One region of the Neorhizobium fuzhouense genome, then DNA from elsewhere that is predicted to be linked to it. Evidence: predicted binding sites of a transcription regulator. Region 1 holds the regulator's gene; each other region holds the start of a gene.
The links. The regulator LexA, encoded in region 1, represses DNA repair genes until DNA is damaged. The targets are predictions, from matches to a motif close to TGTTCNNNNTGTGTTCNG.

Region 2: a site for LexA is predicted at 2,514-2,531, ahead of ACEXP3_RS20565 (ImuA family protein). Genes of this name have one in related genera too.
Region 3: a site for LexA is predicted at 1,751-1,768, ahead of ACEXP3_RS02925 (nucleoside triphosphate pyrophosphohydrolase family protein). Genes of this name have one in related genera too.
Region 4: a site for LexA is predicted at 2,424-2,441, ahead of ACEXP3_RS00290 (DNA polymerase IV). Genes of this name have one in related genera too.

Annotation. Positions count from the first base shown of each region.
Region 1 is NZ_JBHFFP010000012.1:185,712-190,479, forward strand. It holds gene kdsA (3-deoxy-8-phosphooctulonate synthase) at 1-835, opposite strand, end outside; gene ACEXP3_RS20145 (VOC family protein) at 838-1,722, opposite strand; gene lexA (transcriptional repressor LexA) at 1,879-2,598, shown strand; gene ACEXP3_RS20155 (ComEC/Rec2 family competence protein) at 2,579-4,768, opposite strand, start outside.
Region 2 is NZ_JBHFFP010000013.1:72,146-76,913, forward strand. It holds gene ACEXP3_RS20545 (HpcH/HpaI aldolase/citrate lyase family protein) at 1-276, shown strand, start outside; gene ACEXP3_RS20550 (DUF1737 domain-containing protein) at 273-479, shown strand; gene murA (UDP-N-acetylglucosamine 1-carboxyvinyltransferase) at 615-1,925, shown strand; gene ACEXP3_RS20560 (metallopeptidase family protein) at 1,936-2,379, opposite strand; gene ACEXP3_RS20565 (ImuA family protein) at 2,589-3,578, shown strand; gene ACEXP3_RS20570 (Y-family DNA polymerase) at 3,529-4,768, shown strand, end outside.
Region 3 is NZ_JBHFFP010000001.1:569,674-574,441, reverse strand. It holds gene ACEXP3_RS02935 (polysaccharide deacetylase family protein) at 1-679, opposite strand, end outside; gene ACEXP3_RS02930 (sulfite exporter TauE/SafE family protein) at 762-1,553, opposite strand; gene ACEXP3_RS02925 (nucleoside triphosphate pyrophosphohydrolase family protein) at 1,771-2,073, shown strand; gene ACEXP3_RS02920 (HAD family hydrolase) at 2,060-2,746, opposite strand; gene ACEXP3_RS02915 (bleomycin resistance protein) at 2,758-3,192, opposite strand; partial or broken gene ACEXP3_RS02910 (GrpB family protein) at 3,205-3,672, opposite strand; gene tldD (metalloprotease TldD) at 3,682-4,768, opposite strand, start outside.
Region 4 is NZ_JBHFFP010000001.1:52,115-56,882, reverse strand. It holds gene ACEXP3_RS00295 (L,D-transpeptidase family protein) at 1-997, opposite strand, end outside; gene ACEXP3_RS00290 (DNA polymerase IV) at 1,127-2,419, opposite strand; gene ACEXP3_RS00285 (alkaline phosphatase) at 2,683-4,437, shown strand; gene ACEXP3_RS00280 (hypothetical protein) at 4,512-4,768, shown strand, end outside.

The sequences.
Region 1 (4,768 bases):
CAACGGCGTCGAGAGCGAGAAGCTTTTCCAGAAGCCCCTTCAGGTTCTTCAGGTGCACCATGTTGGGTCCATCCGACGGGGCATTGTCCGGATCTTCGTGGGTTTCAATGAAAACGCCGGCGACGCCGACCGCAACGGCTGCCCGCGCCAGCGTTTCGACGAATTCGCGCTGACCGCCGGTCGAGCCGCCCTGCCCGCCCGGCTGCTGCACCGAATGCGTCGCATCGAAGATGACCGGTGCGCCGAGCGATGCCATGATGGGCAGCGAGCGCATGTCGGAGACCAGCGTGTTATAGCCGAAGGAGGCACCGCGTTCGCACAACAGCACATTCGGGTTGCCGCTTTCGGTGAACTTCGCCAGTACGTTCTTCATGTCCCAGGGCGCCAGGAACTGGCCCTTCTTGACATTCACCACGCGCCCCGTCTTGGCCGCAGCCACCAGAAGATCGGTCTGGCGGCACAGAAATGCCGGGATCTGGAGAATATCCACCGTCTCGGCAACCACCGCGCACTGTTCTTCGGTGTGGATGTCCGTCAGCACCGGAAAGCCGTATTCCTTCTTGAGGTCGGCGAAAATCTCCATGGCGGCATCAAGGCCGATGCCGCGCTTGCCGGCAATCGACGTGCGATTGGCCTTGTCGAACGAGGATTTGTAGACAAGGCCGAGGCCCAGTTCGTCGCAGATCTCCTTGATGGCGCCGGCCATCATGAAGGCGTGATCGCGGCTTTCCATCTGGCAGGGACCGGCAATCAGCGACAGGTGGCCGGTGTTGGAAAATACGACGCGGGCCGAGCCCTCGCCGACGGAAACCTCTGGATTGGCTGTGACGGCCATGATCACTCCTCAAATACGAAGGCAGCACCCTGACCGGGGGCTGCGGCAACGACAATGCGCGTGCCACTCTTCTCGAAAGCCACGTCCTTATCAGCAAGCCATTGCGCTGTCACGGCAAGATCCCCCGTGGCAAAGATGAGAGCAGCGCCCTGCAGAGGCTCTGCGACCTCCGTCGTGCCCGCGACATAAGCGGCCGCGCTGCCCAGATGCACTTCGACGGCCCGAGGCTGCTCGACAGACACAAAGCCGTTCTGGGCCTCGATCCGGAAACCACGCTCGGCCGGTCGTGCCGCTGCATCCATTATGGTTTCCAGAACGGCTTGCACGGCCTTCGGCCGCTCGGCGACGAGCAGCAGGCCGCGAAGGCCAAGTACGGCGTTGGCATGCCGCTCCAGATGCGCCCGGTCTGCCGGCAGCGGGTTCAGCCGCTCGCAGGCAAACAGGAAGAAGGCTTTCGACGCCGTTTCGGCAAAGGCAAGGCGAAAACTTGCGACCACGTCCCGTCCGTCTGCCGTGCGCGCGCCGCGGGAAAACTCGAGCAGATCGCCGCCGTCGATGCCCGCCGGTGCAAACCGCGCGCGGTCGGCCACGGCATCCTGTGACGATACCACCAGGGCGGAGAACCCGTCCTCGCCCACCGCGTCGCGGAAGATGCGGTCGCGTCGGGTAAACTCGTTGCCCTGCGCAGCTGCTTCCGCTGCCTTGACCGGATCTGCGACGGACAGTGGCTCGAGATAGGTGCCGTCCGCCAGAAAGACGCAGGCGTTCTGCGTGCCGAACGGGTGGACGGCATCGGGGGCCACGGTGAAGCCCAGTCGCTCCAGCCGCGCGCGGGCGATGACAAGCGAGGAGACCGGCAGGACAAGATGATCGATAAGACGCGGCATGATTCTCTCCGGATAGATCGAGGCGAGCTTAGCGCTCGCTGCATGCTGCGACAAACCGCGCCCAGACTGCGTTTTCACCGACTTTTCAGGGCTTGCGGAACACATGTGGAACATATAGTGTTCGTTCTGGATTTGTTTCCCTTCGAGGTTGTCTTCATGCTCACACGCAAACAGCAGGAACTGCTCCTGTTCATTCACGAACGAATGAAGGAAGCGGGCGTGCCCCCCTCCTTCGACGAGATGAAGGATGCGCTCGATCTCGCCTCGAAATCGGGCATTCACCGGCTGATCACGGCGCTTGAGGAGCGTGGCTTCATTCGGCGGTTGCCGAACCGGGCGCGGGCGCTCGAGGTGATCAAGCTGCCGGAATCCTATGTACCGCCGGCCCAGCCGCGTCGCGGCTTTTCGCCGAGCGTCATCGAAGGCAGCCTTGGCAAGACGCCGGCCGCGCGCCCTGCCCCGCCCGCGCCGCCGGTGGAAGAGTATAGCGGTTCTGCCACCGTTCCCGTCATGGGGCGCATCGCAGCCGGCGTGCCGATCTCGGCCATCCAGAACAATACGCATGCCATCAGCGTGCCGATCGAAATGCTGGGCACCGGCGAACATTACGCGCTGGAGGTCAAGGGCGATTCGATGATCGAGGCAGGCATTCTCGACGGCGATACCGTCATCATCCGCAACGGCAGTACGGCAACGCCCGGCGACATCGTCGTGGCGCTGGTCGATGACGAGGAAGCCACGCTGAAGCGGTTTCGTCGCAAGGGTGCCTCGATTGCGCTTGAGGCGGCAAACCCTGCCTATGAGACCCGTATTTTTGGTCCAGACCGGGTCAAGATCCAGGGCAAGCTGGTCGGTCTTATCCGTCGCTACCATTAAGCAGGGCGGAGACTGGTTGCGGGAGCGTGTCGTCGAAACGGCGCGTCTTCCAGTCGTAGCTGCGGTGCAGGCTCCACGGGCGTGAATGGCCGACATTGGCGGCTGTTGCCGTCCAGTTGGCGCGCGTGGCGCTCTGCGCAAAGCGGATTTCCAGGGCACCCGTCTTGCGGAGCGTCTTTTCCGTCAGCATCAGCGCGCCGGAGCGGCAGGTTTCGAAACGGGCGCGGGCGGCAATGACGATGTCGGAGGTGTCGCAGGCGGTTCCGGCATAGCGGGCATCCTCGATCACCGCAATGCGGATCTTTTCCGCGGAGCGGGCAAAGCAGCCGACCCGGGCGAGGCAGGCGAATCGGCCAGCCGGCGCGGTGCGGAATGCATCGGCCATCGCCACTGCCGCCTCGCGCCGTTCCTGCGTGCTGAGCGCCCGCGCTTGATTGTCTGGATTGTCGATATTGTCTGGCGCACGGCCGTCGCGCGCCGGCGGTTCCGGCGGCGGGATGTCTTCGGCGAGCAGGTCGATGGCGCCGGCTGCGGGCGTTCGGTCTTCACGGTCCTCGGCCGATGCTTTCGGTGGGCTGCCTTTCGGGCCTGCAAGCGGCCGCATCGGTGGCTTAGGGGATAGGTCGGATGATGCCGGGAACAGTCCGGCGGTGGATTTCGCCATGATGGGATGCAGGGTCTTGTCGATCATCAAGGCATTTTGCCACTGGCGATAGATGAATTCGGGTGGCGTGCGGCGGCTGACGGCCGCCTCATTCTCCTCGACGAGGGCCACGAGGGTCGCATCGTCGGACACCAGGAGGTCGGGACGCGCTGCACCTCTGGGCCAGAAAGAGACGGTCAGTGCTACGGCCATAATCGCCGCACCGACCAGCTTCAATCGGGTGCGCAGGAGAACGAGGAGGAGAAAGCCAATCGACGCAAGAGGAAGCAGCCAGACGCTCTGGCGCCCGACAGCCGCATCGCCGCCCCAGCCCGCCACCGTTTCTGCAATGGCAATGACCAGCTGCACGCCATAGCCCATGATCTTGATGAACGGAGCCTCCAGTCCGAACGGCATCATCAGCATGCCCAGCATGCCGGCCGGCATGACGATCAGCGAGATCACCGGCATGGCCGCGAGGTTGCCGGCAAGGCCGTAGGTTGCGATGCGATGGAAATGGGAGATCGAGTAGATCGAGGTGGAGAGCGATCCGATGAGCGACGTCATCACCACCCCTGCCACCATGCCCGATACGGCAGCGGTGACGGCAAGCACCGGCGGCCGGCGGGCGGTGAGCGGATTGTGCTGGTCGCCCCGGAAACGTGACCAGGCGGCGTAGCCCGCCACCAGCGCGACTGTTGCGGAAAACGACATCTGGAAACTCGGGCCAAGCACCGCCGAAGGTGTCAGCACCAGAATCACCACGGCCGAAAGCGCCACATTGTGCAGGCTGATCGACGGACGGTCGAACAGCACGGAGGCCAGCATGATCACCATCATCACATAGGCGCGTTCGGCCGACACGCCAAAGCCGGAGATGAGGTAATAGGCCGTCACCATGGCGATTGCGCCAAGGGCGGCGATCTTCTTGATCGCCACCTCCTGGGCAAGACCGGAAAATGCGCTGAGCAGCAGTCGCGCGCCGACAAAGAAGATACCGGCGGCAAGCGCCATGTTGAGCCCGGATATGGCAATGATATGCGCGAGGCCCGCCACCCGCAGCGCCTCGACGGTCTTGTCGGAGATGGCGCGGCGCTCGTCGGTCACGATGGCTGCGGCAAACGCACCGGCGTCTCCGGGCACGAGCGCGCGAATGCGAGTGCCGATGTCGCTGCGCAGCTCAAACAGCTTGCCGATGAGGGTGGTCGTCCAGCTTTGCGTGATGTCGCTTCCAAGCCTCTGCGGCGGGCCATAGAAATAGCCCACGGCGCCGGTGCCTTGAAAATAGGCAGAGAAGGCGAAATCGGCAAGCCCCGGAAGGGCGGGGCCCGAGGGGGGCGACAGCCGCACCTTGCCGGCGATGCGGTCACCGGTCTCGAACGGTCTGTGTGCAGCGCGGGAGAGGATCACCGCGCGCTCCGGCGGGCGGGCAATCACCGGCGCGGCAGTGGAGACGAGGCGCACCGTATAGCGCCAGCGCCCGCTGGCGGCCGCCTCGCGTTTTTCGACGATGCCTTCGATCTGTGT
Region 2 (4,768 bases), on a different contig from region 1:
GGCTTTGATGGCAAGATGCTGATCCACCCGGCACAGATCGACCCGGCCAACCATCACTTCGGCCCGGATCCGGAGGCTGTCGCGGAGGCCGAGGCGATCATCGCCGCCTTTTCCACACAGGAAGCGCAGACCCTCAACGTGATCAACCTCAACGGCCGCATGATCGAGCGGTTGCATCTTGTCGAGGCCGAACGGCTCGTGCAACTGGCCCGGCTGATCGGACAAAGCAGCCGCATCGACCAAAGCCCCTTTGACCAAGGAAAGACCGAAACATGAAAGTTTACCGCTTCCTCACCGGACCCGACGATTCCTCCTTCTGCCATCGGGTGACGGATGCCCTCAACAAGGGATGGGAACTGTACGGCTCCCCCAGCCACACCTTCAACGTGGCGGAAAACAAGCTCTATTGCGGGCAGGCGGTGGTGAAAACCGTCGAAGGCAAGGACTATCATCCCGACATGAAGCTCGGCGAGCAATAAGCCTCAACAGGCTTGCCGGACACCATTCCACGCATGGGCAGGGCTGCGCCTTGAACGATGACGATGCCTTACAACCGCCGGGAAATCCGTGTGGTTGGGGCATTGCTTCGCACCCCAAACAAGACGGATGAGACCATGGCAGAACCGAGAGCGGCTGAACGGGTAGAATATATTGTCGAGGGCGGACATCGCCTGTCCGGCACCATCGAGCCCTCGGGCAACAAGAATGCAGCCCTGCCGATCATTGCGGCCGCCTTGCTGACCGACGAACCCGTCACTCTCTCCAACGTTCCGCGCATTCGCGATGTCGAGGCGCTGGTGCAGCTGCTGTCCTCGCTCGGCGCCGAAACCGCATGGACGGATCACAATACCTTGCGGATCCATGCGCGCGAGGTTCGCCCGGCAACGCTGGATCCGGATCTGTGTTCGCGCATTCGCGCCTCGATTCTGCTGGCCGGGCCGGTTCTTGCCCGCTGCGGGGAAATTACCTTGCCGCCGCCCGGAGGCGACGTGATTGGCCGGCGCCGGCTCGACAGCCACTTTCTGGCCCTGCGCCAGCTCGGGGCGGATATTGCCCTCGACGGAGATTATGTCTTTCACGCCAAAAAGCTTGTCGGGGCGGATGTGTTTCTCGACGAACCCTCGGTCACGGCAACGGAAAATGCGCTCTGCGCCGCCGTTGCCGCCTCCGGCACGACGATCCTGCGCAATTGCGCCTCCGAACCGCATGTGCAGGATCTCGCCCATTTCCTCGTTGCGATGGGCGCCCGCATCGAGGGTATCGGCACCAATTGCATGACGATCCATGGCGGGGCAGCCCTTTCGGGGGCAAGCCACCGGATCGGGCCGGACCATATCGAGGTGGGCTCCCTGATCGGGCTTGCGGCGGTGACCAATTCCGATCTTCGCATCACCAATGCCGGCGTCCAGCATCTGCGCTCGACCCTCATGGGCTTTGAACGGCTGGGCATCCATTGCCGGATCGAGGGCGACGACCTGATCGTGCCATCCGGCCAGTCCAAACGGATCGAACCGGATTTCGGCGGCCATGTGCCCAAGATCGAGGATCAGCCCTGGCCCGCCTTCCCGGCCGATACGATGTCGATTGCCATCGTCACCGCAACCCAATGCGAGGGCATGGTGCTGATGTTTGAAAAGATGTTCGAATCCCGGATGTTCTTCGTCGACAAGCTGATCTCGATGGGCGCGCGCATCGTGCTGTGCGATCCGCACCGGGCCGTCGTCTCCGGGCCAAGCCCGCTGAAAGCCGCACGGCTGGAAAGCCCCGACATTCGCGCCGGCATGGCCATGCTGATTGCCGCCATGGGCGCCGAGGGCACCTCGATCATCAACAATGCCCAGCAGATCGAGCGCGGCTATGAACGCATCGAGGAGCGGCTGAATGCGCTGGGCGCCCGCATCCGGCGCATTCCGGCCCGCGCCTGATGAACGCGGCTTAGCCGGTGCGATCTGCCGCTTCGTCGACGCTTGCCTCGATGCGCTCCATGTCATCGTCGCTCAAGCCGAAATGGTGGCCGATCTCGTGGATCAGCACATGGGTGATGATATCACCCAGTGTTTCCTCGTTTTCCGCCCAGTAATCGATGATCGGCCGGCGATAGAGCCGAATGCGGTTGGGCAATTCGCCGGTTTCCATGGTGAACCGCTCGGAAATGCCGCGCCCTTCGAAAAGCCCCAGAAGATCAAAGGGCGTCTCAAGCGCCATGTCCTCGAAAATCTCGTCGTCGGGAAAGTCCTCGATCTCGATGGTGAGGTTTCCGGTCAGCGCGCGGAACTCTTCCGGCAGGTTGCCATAGGCCTCGATTGCCAGCGATTCGAACGTGCTGATGGTCGGGGCGTGGCGATCACGCCAATCATCGGTCTGGTCGACACGGGCCATAACTGCTCCTTTTTCAACGAGCATATAAGGTTTCTGGAAAAATATTTCGAGTGCGGATTCAAGCAAGAGGTGGGGAGGGTGAACGAATCTCATGGGACGCGCTGTTGACTCTTCGGGGCAGCTCTGGAATCCATAAGAACATAACATGAACAATTGAGGCGAAGAGGATCCTGGAGATCCTGGTCTCGACAAGAAGTGGAGCTGACGTCATGGCGCGATCCGCCCTGGCGCAGGAGACTGTTTTTGCCCTGCGCGAAACCATAGCCCGGCTGGAGGGAAAGCCTATTCCGGCACTGGCCGCTGCACAGGCGCAAGCCACGGCAGACGGGCAGGAAAGGGAACGGTCAGGCCGGGAAGACCGGCCGGCCCGGCTGGCGACCGGTGTTGCAGTGCTGGACGAGGCCCTCGAGGGCGGGGTGCCGCTCGATGCCATCACCGAAATCCGCAGCCGCGCTTTTCTCGATGCGGGTGTCGCAAGCGGCTTTGCATTTGCCCTTTCGGCGCGCCTGCAGGCAGGCGCGCAGGGCGGTGTGGGCACGCTGCCGGTGCTGTGGATTGCCGAGCGGATGGCAAGCCAGGAAGTTGGAGCGCCTTACCCCTTGGGGATAAGGGGGGTCGGCTTGTCCACGACACAGTTCTTTCACGCCTTCCCGAACCGTATCGATGAGGCGCTGTGGCTTGCGGAAGCAGCCCTTGGCAGCGGCGCCTTTGGCATGACCATTCTGGAGGTGCGCGGCAATCCGAAAGCCTTCGGGCTGACCGAAAGCCGGCGCTTGGCGTTGAGGGCAAAAGCGGCGGGGCGGCCGCTTTTCGTTCTGCGCCATGCCGCGCAGGAGGAGGCCTCGAGTACCACCTTCCGGTTTCTGGCCGAACCGGCGCTTGCCGGCGAACGGCGCCTTCCCGACGGATCGATGCTGGGCGGCAGCATCGGCCATCCCGTCTTTCGTCTCACCTTGGAGAAGAGCCGAAACCCGGCTCCGCTCTCCCTCTTTCTTGCCTGGAACGCCCATGACCGTCAATTCACCTGCGTCGACGACCCGATCCGACATGCTGTGCCTGAGGGGAGGGCCGCAGCGCATTCTCGCGCTTCACTTCCCGCAGCTTTCAACCGACAGGATCCTGCGCCGGCACTGGGGTCTCTCCTGGCGTTTGACCGGCAAGCGAGCGGGCGCGCCGGGCCTTTCGAACGGGCATCCTGAGGATGCGCCTCTCGTCTGCGCCGGCCGGCGTGACAATGCCATGCGGCTCACCGCACTCGATGAGAATGCGCAGGCTGCCGGGCTGAAGCGGGGGCAGGGGCTTGCCGAGGCGCGTGCCATCTGTCCGGGCCTTGTCGCCATCGACGAGGATAGCGCCGCCGACCGGCGCTTTCTCGACGCGCTCGCCGACTGGTGCGACCGTTATACGCCGCTGGTGGCGCTGGAGGGCCAGGACGGCCTGTTTCTCGACATTACAGGCTCCGCCCATCTTTTCGGCGGCGAGGCGGCTCTTCTTTCTGATGTTCTCCACCGCATGACCGGCCTTGGCCTTGCCGTGCGCGGAGCCGTCTCGTCGACACCCGGCCTTTCTTCCGCCGTCGCCCGCTTCGGCGAAAGCCGGGTGATCGCCGACAGCGAGATCGAGGCCGTTCTTGCCCCGCTTCCGATCGCGGCCCTGCGTGTTGGCGCCGACGTGGTTCAGGCGCTGGCAAAGGTGGGACTGAAACAGGTGGGCGACCTTCTGGAAGCGCCGCGCGCGCCGCTTGCCCGACGCTTCGGCCCCCATCTCCTGCTGCGGCTCGATCAGGCAGCCGGCATGGACGAGGAGGCGATTTCGCCGCGCCTGCCGGTGGCAAGCCTGTCGGCCGAACGACGGCTGGCCGAACCGATCCAGTCCGAGGAGGATATCCTGAGCCTTGCGGGTCAGGTGGCGGAAGCCCTGAAGCCGAGCCTAGAAGCCCGCGCGGCAGGGGGCCGGATGTTCGAACTGGTGCTGTTTCGCGTCGATGGCAAGGTGTTTCGCTTGACCGCCGGCGCCTCGCGCCCCTTGCGCGACGGTCCCCGCATTGCCCGCCTGTTTGCCGAACGGCTGACGGGCGTGCATGACGACCTCGATGTCGGCTTCGGCTTTGAGATCCTCAGGCTCAATGTCCTCAGCCACGACGCTTTTGACCACGCCCAGGGCGATTTCGATGGCGATGGCTCCAGGCAGCAGTCCCTGGCCGATTTCATCGACCAGGTGTCGGCACGGCTTGGGCCGGAATGTCTCAAGACCTACCAGCTGCGCGAAAGCCATATTCCCGAGCGGGCGATGGTCGCCGTCGATGCCATCCACCACGCCCTGGGCAAACCGCAGCGCCTGCCGGAGGCGGCACCGCTCGACCATGGACACCTCTTGCAAAAGGAGCGGC
Region 3 (4,768 bases), on a different contig from region 1:
ACAGATCCTCGCGGCCGAGTGTCAGCCGGCGTGTGATGTCGAGCGGCTCGATCCCATGGCGGCACGCCAGCGCATCAAGCTCGGCCACCGCATCGGCTTCGTTGTCGCGTTCGACATAAAGCGCAAAGCGGTCAAACGCATCGAGCCGGGCACTGCCGGCGGTCAGATCAAGCGTTTCCGGCCCGGCGCCGAAATCGAAGCTCAGCCTGTCGGTCTCGTTCAACAGCTCGGCTAGCGTTTCCCACCAAATGGTGTGGGTGCGGTCGGCAAAGCCCTCATTGATGAAAATCGTGAACGGCACCTGGTAACGCTCGAACACCGGCAAAGCGTGCTCGACATTGTTGCGGTAGCCGTCATCCAGCGTGAAGCAGGCAAAGGGGCGCGCGGGCGGTTCGGCTAGGCGCGCGGGCACGTCCTGAAGGGCGACGAAATCATAGCCATCCTCGGCAAGCCGGCTGATGGCGGCATCGAGAAATTGCGGCGTCACTTCCAGATGTGCGTTCGGCGCGGCAAGCCGCGGCTCCGGCGGGCGCACGTGATGCAGGGTGAAAATCGCGCCGCGACCGCGCGCCTCGCGCATCAGGCCAGCCCGCGCCAGAATGCCCGCCGTTTCAAGCCCGCCGGCAATCAGGCCACGCTTGACACTGCGGCGCCACAGGGCGTCGATCTTTCCGTTCATCTGCACTGCTTCACCGCCAGTTGTTCGCGGCACGCTAGCGCTGAGACCTTTAAGCCTTGCTAATGAAGCACTGCAAATACCATCAGTGCAGCAGAGCGTCGAACACCGGCAGGCTGAGGAGGCCGGCGCCGGCAATCAGGCAGAAGCAGATGCGCCGGAACGTCGCCTCGTCGGCAAAGCCGAACAGGCGCGAACCAAGCGCGATGCCAAGACCGTAACCGGGGCCGACGACTGCCGCGAGAAGCAGCGTATCGACCCGCAACAGGCCGGCGCTCACATAGGCGGTGGCCGATATCAGGGAGGCGAGCGCGAAATAAAGCACGATATTGGCGCGCACCACCACCCGGTCGCTCGCCCCGCCCAGCCAATAGGCGACGATCGGCGGGCCGGACAGTTGCGCGACGCCGCCGAAGAGGCCGGCAACCGCACCGGTTGCAACGCCAAGCGGTGCCTTCGGCCGGCCCTTGTAGCGCCAGCCGCTGATGAGGAAGGCAAGAAGGGCAATAACCGTCACCGAAATGATCCAGCGCAGCACGAGCGGCGGGGCAAAGGCGAGAAGTGCCGTGCCGACGGGCACGCCGGCAAGCGCACCGATGAGAAGCGTTGCCACCTCGCGCCGGTTCGCCCGCCGCCACCCCTGCGGCAACATTCCGAGCGTCATCACCCAGTCGACCACCAGAAGAAGCGGCGAGGCGGCCTGCGGCCCGGCAATGGCGCTGGCCATCGGAATGAAAATCAGGCCGCCACCGAAACCGGAAAACCCGCGCGCCAGACCCGCCACCAGGGCGGTGGCGAGAAGGGCGAGGATCTGCCCCAGCGGATGCAGGGCAGGAAAGGCCGCGACATCTGCCGCAAGCATGTCGGAAAGGGTCATGGGCGGGCCGGGTCGGGGGAGGGCGTTCTGAAGGGGCGGATGGAGGAATGTGAGCGCCGGTTCTGCGTCCGCCGCAAAGGTCTGTCAAGCGAATGCGGGGCGGAGAGCCGTTCCGACACGTCATCGCCGGGCAGGGCGACTCCTGATGCGCCTGACGCGAGCGGATGGACCTTGGCGGCGAATCGGTGTTCTGTGAATGAAACAAAAGGAGAACAGGATGCTTCGCCAGCTGATCGATGAATTCGAAACCGCCTCCCGGCGCTATGCCGAGGCGCATGGCGTGACGCGCGATCCCGACTGGTTCGTGCTGAAACTGCACGAGGAAGTGGGCGAACTCACGCAAAGCTGGAACCGTCTCAGCGGCCGCGGTCGGCCCAAGGGCCGCAGTGTCGAGGACATGCAGCGCGACTTGGCCGACGAAGCCGCCGATGTGCTCGGCCACATCCTGCTGTTTGCCCATGCCAACGGTCTCGATCTTGCCGCGGCGGTGGAGCGCAAATGGCTGTTCAGGCCGGCGTAACGACGGCCGGGTGACGATCGAAGAAGGCGCGGCAATGGTCAAGACTGTCGGCCACGGCCGCGCAGAGCGCCCGGATTTCCTCTGTCGGCTGCAGCATGTCGGGCACCATCACCGCCATGGTCCCGGCGGCGGCCGCGCTGCGGATGCCGTTGTGGGAATCCTCGAGCGCCAGACAAAGCGCCGGCGCGACGCCGAGCCGTGCCGTGGCCGTCAGATAGGGATCTGGCGCCGGCTTGCCGCGGGCATAATCGCCATGCGCCACCACATGGTCGAAGCGCCCGAGAATACCGAGTTCGCCGAGGTGGTGCTTGACCTGGAAATGGGCCGAGGAGGTGCAGACGGCGCGCGGAATGGACAGGGTGTCGAGCAGATTCAGCATCTGCGTCACCCCCGGCTTCAGCCGCAGGTCGGTTTCCAGCAGCCGGTCGAAATGCGCAAGCCATACCGCCCTAAAGCCATCGGCATCGAACGCTTCGCCGTAATGCTCCCGCAAAAGGCCCGCGATGCTGACCCAGGGCCTGCCCAGCATCCCCTCATAGATCGACGGACCGATCGGAAGACCCTTCTCCGTGGCGGCGGAAATGATCGAGCGGCGATAGAGGATTTCGGTATCGAGCAACAGGCCATCCATATCGAAGATGACGGCCTGCGGCAGGCGGGGAAGTGTGAGCATGGAACTTGCCTTCAAAAACGCCGGATACCCAAATCCTCGAAGGGCCGCAAGAGGTAGCCGTCGGGATCGGCGACGAGGCACTGGCGGTTGCCCACCTCGTGGTCGTCGCGGCGATACCATGTGTCCTCGACCGGCAGGACAAGCGGATGACCGGCGCGTTCCAGACGTCTGACGAGGGCCGAAAGGTCCGGCACGCGAAGTTGTAGGTTGAGGCCGCGGCCGAGCGGGGGTGCGAGCGGTGTCGCGTCATCGAAGGTGCGGCCGGTGCCGATCTGGTCGATCATCAGCTGGGCGTTTCCGAGCGTCAGAAAGGAAAAGCCCTCGTCCGGGCGCTCGTAGAGGACCGTAAAGCCGATGAGATCAAGGTAGAAAGCGCGACTTGCCGCCCAGTCGGTGACGGCAAGCTCCGGAACCAGCGCGTTTTCGGAGGCGGTTGTCCCGGCTATGGCGTCGCGGATGAAGTCGCCCTTGGCAGCGGTGTAGCGGTCGCCATCCTCGGCATAAAGGCCGGCCAGCTCCTGCTTCAGGACGCGATAGGCAAAGGCGAGATGCGGATTGGCCCGCAGTGCGTCGCGGAAGGTGACGCGGTCGCGATGGGTCCGGCTGTCGGGCGGACAGAGATAGACCCGCCAGCCGGGATTACCCGGCATCAGGAAGGCGAAGACGCCATCGCCGTGGCGCGATCCGCGCGGCTGGTATCCGGCGTTTTCCAGGCGTGTCGCAAGATCCGGAATGGTGCCCGGATCCGCCACCGTCACATCGATGTCGATCAGCGGCTTGGCGGCGAGACCGGGGACGGCCGTGCTGCCTACATGCTCGATTGCTGAGGCCGGCAGGGACAGAAGCCGCTGCAGTTCGGCGCCTGCCCGTTCGAATGCCAGCGGCCAGGCGGGGTCGTAATCGCTGATCTTAACCCGCTTCGCCATGGCGCTCCGTCAGGCCTTGGTGCCGCCGACGGTGATCTGGTCCATCCGGAGATGCGGCTGGCCGACGCCGACCGGCACCCATTGGCCCGCCTTGCCACAATTGCCGATGCCGGTATCGAGCTTGGAATCATTGCCGACCATCGAGACGCGCTTCATCGCATCCGGGCCGTTGCCGATCAGCATGGCGCCCTTGATGGGCGCGCCGATCCGGCCGTTTTCGATGAGATAGGCTTCCGTGCAGCCGAAGACGAACTTGCCGGAGGTGATGTCCACCTGACCGCCGCCGAAGGAGACGGCATAGATGCCCTTTTTCACGGAGGCGATTATTTCCTCCGGCGTCTTATCGCCCGAGAGCATGTAGGTGTTGGTCATGCGCGGCATCGGCTGGTGGGCATAGCCCTGGCGGCGGCCGTTGCCGGTCGGCGTCATGCCCATCAGGCGGGCATTCTGCCGGTCCTGCATGTAGCCGACCAGCCTGCCGTTTTCGATGAGCACGTTATAAGCCGACGGCGTGCCCTCGTCATCGATGGTGATCGAGCCGCGGCGGTTGTCGATCGTGCCGTCATCGACCACGGTGACGCCGGGGCTTGCCACCATTTCGCCGAGCAGACCAGCAAAGGCGGATGTCTTCTTGCGGTTGAAATCGCCTTCCAGCCCGTGGCCGACGGCCTCGTGCAGCATCACGCCCGGCCAGCCGTTGCCGAGCACCACATCCATGGTGCCGGCCGGCGCCTCGATGGCTTCCAGGTTGACGAAGGCCTGGCGCAGCGCCTCGTCGGCGCCCGTTTGCCAGTTCCCGTTCGCGATGAAATCGCCAAAGCCGATGCGCCCGCCGGTGCCGAAGGAGCCGCTCTCCTGGCGGTCGCCTTCGCCCACCACGACGGAAATGTTGAGCCGCGTCATCGGGCGCACGTCCTGCACGCGGTGGCCATCGGCGCGCAGGATGTCGACCACCTGCCAGCTCGCGGCAATCGAGGCCGTCACCTGGCGGACTTTCGGATCCCTGGCGCGCAGATAGGCGTCGATTTCAGTCAAAAGCGCCACCTTCTGCTCGAACGTCGGAGAGCCGATCGGGTTTTCGTCCCCGTAAAGGCGT
Region 4 (4,768 bases), on a different contig from region 1:
CGCTCAGAAAATGCGTACCGAGCGCCCGCTCGGGATCCTTGAAGGCCACCGGTTCGGAGAGAATGTCCTGAAAACCCTGGCGCACCAGGATCTGCCCGGCGGGCGGTGGGGTGCGGCCGGCCGAGGCATAGAGGGCGGCGAGAAGATCGGGGGTCAGCTGCGGCCCCTTGAGCGGCAGCGCCTTCCAGCGCTTGAAACCGGCAAGCGCACTGCGCGTCGCACTCCCCATGATGCCATCGGCGGTGCCGGCATCAAAGCCGAGTTCGCTCAGCATGTCCTGTACGTCGCGCACTGTGTCCTTGGCGTCGCGCCGGGTAATCAGAATGCGCAAAGGGGCCGGTTCGCTCGCGGCGGCAGCCTGCGGGGGATTGCCCGCTTGCGGTGGCGTCACGGTCTTCTCCGGAGCGCCTGATACGGGGACCGGCGCGGGCGGCATGTTCATCGCCACCTGAACCTCGCCCGCACCGCCATGGGCGGCGGACGAACGCAGGGACACGTCCGACAGCAGTTCGTCGGGCGGTGCTTCCGCGAGCGGCGAAAACAGCGCGGCATGGCGCACCGGCTGCGGCGCAACGGCGCTGTCGCTGATGATCACATGTACGCCGCGGGTTGTCATGCGGTACAGCTGCCTTGCAAATTCCGCCGGCATCCGCACGCAGCCATGCGAAGCGGGATAGCGCGGCACGCTGTTTGATTCGTGCAGCGCAATGCCCGACCAGGTCAGCCGCTGCATCCACGGCATCGGCGCTGCCGAATAGATATTGGATTCGTGGTACTTGCGCTTCTCGAGCACGGAAAAGATGCCCGTCGGCGTGTCATGGCCCGGCTTGCCGGTAGAAACATTCGAACGCGCCACGATCCGGTCGCCGTCATAGACCGTCAGCTGCTGGCTGTCGGTCGACACGATGATCTGCAGGGTGCGGGCTTCCTCGGCCGCCGTGGTCGGAAGGGCTGTCCCCGACACCAGCACAAGCGCCAGCGTGGCAGATCTCAACATGGCAAACCTCATAACGCAGTAAACAGGCAGCCAGCCTATGCAGACAAGTTTAACGAAGTTTTAGGACGCCCTCCGAGCGCCGCGCCGGATTGTGGGGCAGGTATCACGTTCCGGTGATGGAACACGCCGTCACCGTTTTGGCCGTATCACCCCAAAGGTATAACCCGTCTCGACGGCGGTCTTGCCAAATTTATGGCGCAGCTTGTCCATGGCCGCTTCCGCCGCCGCCCGTCGGCCGGCCTGCTCGTCAACGAGATCCGGCGGATCGGCGCGCGCCGGGTCTGTGAGGTCGCTGACGCCGATGCCGATCAGGCGGAACTTGGCGCCATCGGTTTCCTTCTCCAGCAGGCTGAGGCCGGTGCGAAAGATCCGGTCGGCGAGCTGAGTCGGGTCTTCCAGCCGCCGGTTGCGGGTGCGGCTCTTGAAGTCGGCCGTCTTCAGCTTCAGCACCACGGTGTGGCCGGCGATTTCCTGATGCTTCAGCCGGCCCGAAACCTTTTCCGACAGCCGGCGCAGGATCGGCACCAGATCCTCGAAGCGCGAAATATCCTCGAAGAAGGTGGTTTCGGCAGAGACGCTTTTTGCGGCCTCATTGGCATGCACCGTGCGCTCGTCAATGCCGCGCGACAGCCGCGACAGCCGCTGGCCCATCGCTCCATAGCGGCGCATCAGGTCGGCCTCCTGCATCACCTGCAACTGGCCGATGGTGCGGATGCCGTCGGCCTCGAGCGTTGCGGCAAGCGCGCGGCCCACACCCCAGATGGTGGTGACCGGGCGCGGGGCGAGAAAGGCCACGGCCTCTTCCTGGCCGATCACCGAAAAGCCGCGGGGCTTCTGCAAGTCGGACGCGACCTTGGCGAGGAACTTGCAATAGGAGAGCCCGACCGAGAGCGTGATGCCGATCTCCTTCTCCACCCGCCTTGCCAGCCGGGCAAGAATCTTTGCCGGCGGATCGTGATGCAGGCGCTCGGTGCCGGAAAGATCGAGAAAGGCCTCGTCGATGGAAATCGGCTGCACCAGTGGCGTCAGCTCCTCGAACAGCCGGCGCACCTCGCGGCCCACCTTGACGTATTTTTCCATATTGGGCGGAATTACCACTGCATCGGGACAGGCCTCCAGCGCCTTGAACATCGGCATGGCCGAACGCACGCCGCTGATGCGGGCGATATAGCAGGCGGTGGAGACGACGCCGCGCTTGCCGCCGCCGATGATCACCGGTTTGTCCGCAAGCTCCGGATTGTCGCGCTTTTCGACGGAGGCATAGAAGGCATCGCAGTCGATATGGGCAAGCGTCAGGTCGTAGAGTTCCGGATGATAGACGAGACGCGGGCTGCCGCAGGCGCGGCAACGCCGGTTGCCGACCGGCTGGCCGGTCAGGCAGTCGCGGCAGAAGCCTGGATCATGGGACGCAGCAGTCGTCATCGCAAGGAACAAATGTTGAACATCCGCACCATAACGCTGAAAAGGTGGCCGCACAAGCGACCGCAGCCGGCGCCGCGAGGCCTGCCTGTGGATGGCCGCACAGCCCCCTCGCTGGCGGCTTCCGGCAAAGGCAGTGTGCATCAGCAGATGGCCATTTGCATCCCCGCCTGCACTTTTTACGCGTTTAGGCCGCATCCGTTACATAACTGTCATCCCGACTTTCTAGGAAGGAGCGGACACAAGTTTGTGAGAGGGACACCACAATGCGCCAACTGTTTCTAGCTCTGACATCTGCGACCATGCTTGCCGGTGCAGCCAGCGCCGCAACGGTCTATCCGCTTGACCGCGCCACCGTGCTGGTCGGTTCGCCGTTCGATTTCAAGGTCGAGTTTTCCAAGGTCGTGAAGCCGGAAGACGTCAAGGTCACCGTCAACGGCGAAGCCTACGAGACCGTCTTCGGCAAGGCAGCGAATTTCGTTGCCGAGGAGAATGGCAAGGAAGACAAGGTTCTGGGCTCCGCTCTCATCCTGCGCGACCTGACCATCGCCAAGGCCGGTACCTACAAGGTTGACGTTTCGGCCGGCGACGAGAAGAAGACGGTCAGCTGGGATGTGTATGGCACCGCTGCCGCCCCGAAGGCCAAGAACATCATCTTCCTGCTCGGTGACGGTCTGTCGGTTGCCCATCGCACCGCTGCCCGCATCATGTCGAAGGGCATGACCGAGGGCAAGGCCAACGGTCGTCTGGCCATGGATGACGTTCCCCCGGTCGCCTTCATCGGCACGTCCTCGACGCATGCCATTGCAACCGACAGCGCCAATACGATGTCGGCCTACATGACCGGCCACAAGTCGCGCGTCAACGCGCTTGGCGTGTATGCCGACCGCACGCCGGCTTCGCTGGACGACCCGAAGGTCGAAACCATTGCGGAAGCGCTGCGCCGCACCACGAAGAAGTCGATCGGCATCGTGTCGACGGCCGAAGTCGAGGATGCGACGCCGGCTGCCCTCGTCTCCCATACCCGCTCGCGCAATGACAAGGCCGAGATCGTCGGCATGCTGTATGGCGTGAAGCCCGATGTCCTGCTCGGCGGCGGCTCTGCCTACTTCCTCGCCAAGGACGTGCCCGGCTCCAAGCGCAAGGACGACAAGGACTACATCGCCTTGTTCAAGGAGGCCGGCTACGGCCTGGCGATCAACAAGACCGAACTGGCTGCCGCGTCCGGTTCGAACCAGGACAAGCTGCTTGGCCTTTTCCATACCGGCAACATGGATGTGACGCTCGACCGCGAGTTCCTGAAGAAGGGCACCGTCGACAAGTTCCCCGACCAGCCCGGCCTGGTCGACATGACCAAGGCTGCCCTCGACAAGCTGTCGAAGAACCCGGACGGCTTCTTCCTGATGGTGGAAGGTGCATCGATCGACAAGATGAGCCATCCGCTGGACTGGGACCGCGCGGTTGTCGATACGATCGAGTTCGACAAGGCGATCGGCGTTGCCCGCGCATTTGCCGAGAAGAACCCCGATACGCTGATCGTCGTCACCGGTGACCATACGCATGGCGTCTCGATCATCGGCACCGTCGATGACGACAAGCCGGGCACCGAAATGCGCGAAAAGGTCGGCACCTATGACGCCGCCGGCTTCCCCAACTACGAAGACAAGAACGGCGACGGCTATCCGGACAAGATCGACGTTTCGCGTCGCCTGTTCATCGCCGCCAACAACGGCCCGGACCATTACGAAACCTTCCGTCCGAAGCTCGACGGTCCGTTCGTTCCGGCCATCAAGAATGAAAAGGGCGAATACATCGCCAACGAAGCTTACAAGGATGTTCCCGGCGCCGTCTTTGTGCAGGGCAATATCCCCAAGGATGGCGACAGCGGCGTTCATGCCGTCGACGATGTCGTGCTGCAGGCCGCCGGCCCGGGCGCCGAAGGCTTCCGTGGCTACATGGAGCAGAGCGATGTCTACCGCGTACTGGCCGATGCCTTTGCCCTCGGTGCCGTGAAGAAGTAAAATCTAAAGGCCTTCAGGAACGGGACAGGCGGCATCTGCCGCCTGTCCCTGTCGCTTTTAAAAGAGGTGCGGTCATGAATCAGACAGTGAGAGGCGGGCTGAAGCGCCGGCAGGTGCTCGGGGCAATGGCTGCATTGCCCTGTCTTGCATCGCCGTTGAGCGCGAGGGCCGAGGAACGGCTGGGGTTCGGCGAACTCTACAAGAGCTTCGGCGTGCTCGGGCTGTCCTTTTCCGACAAGGTCAATCGCCTCAAGGGACAGGACGTGTCCATCACCGGCTTCATGGCCCCGCCACTGAAGGCGGAGGCCGCCTTTTTCGTGCTGAGCGAAAT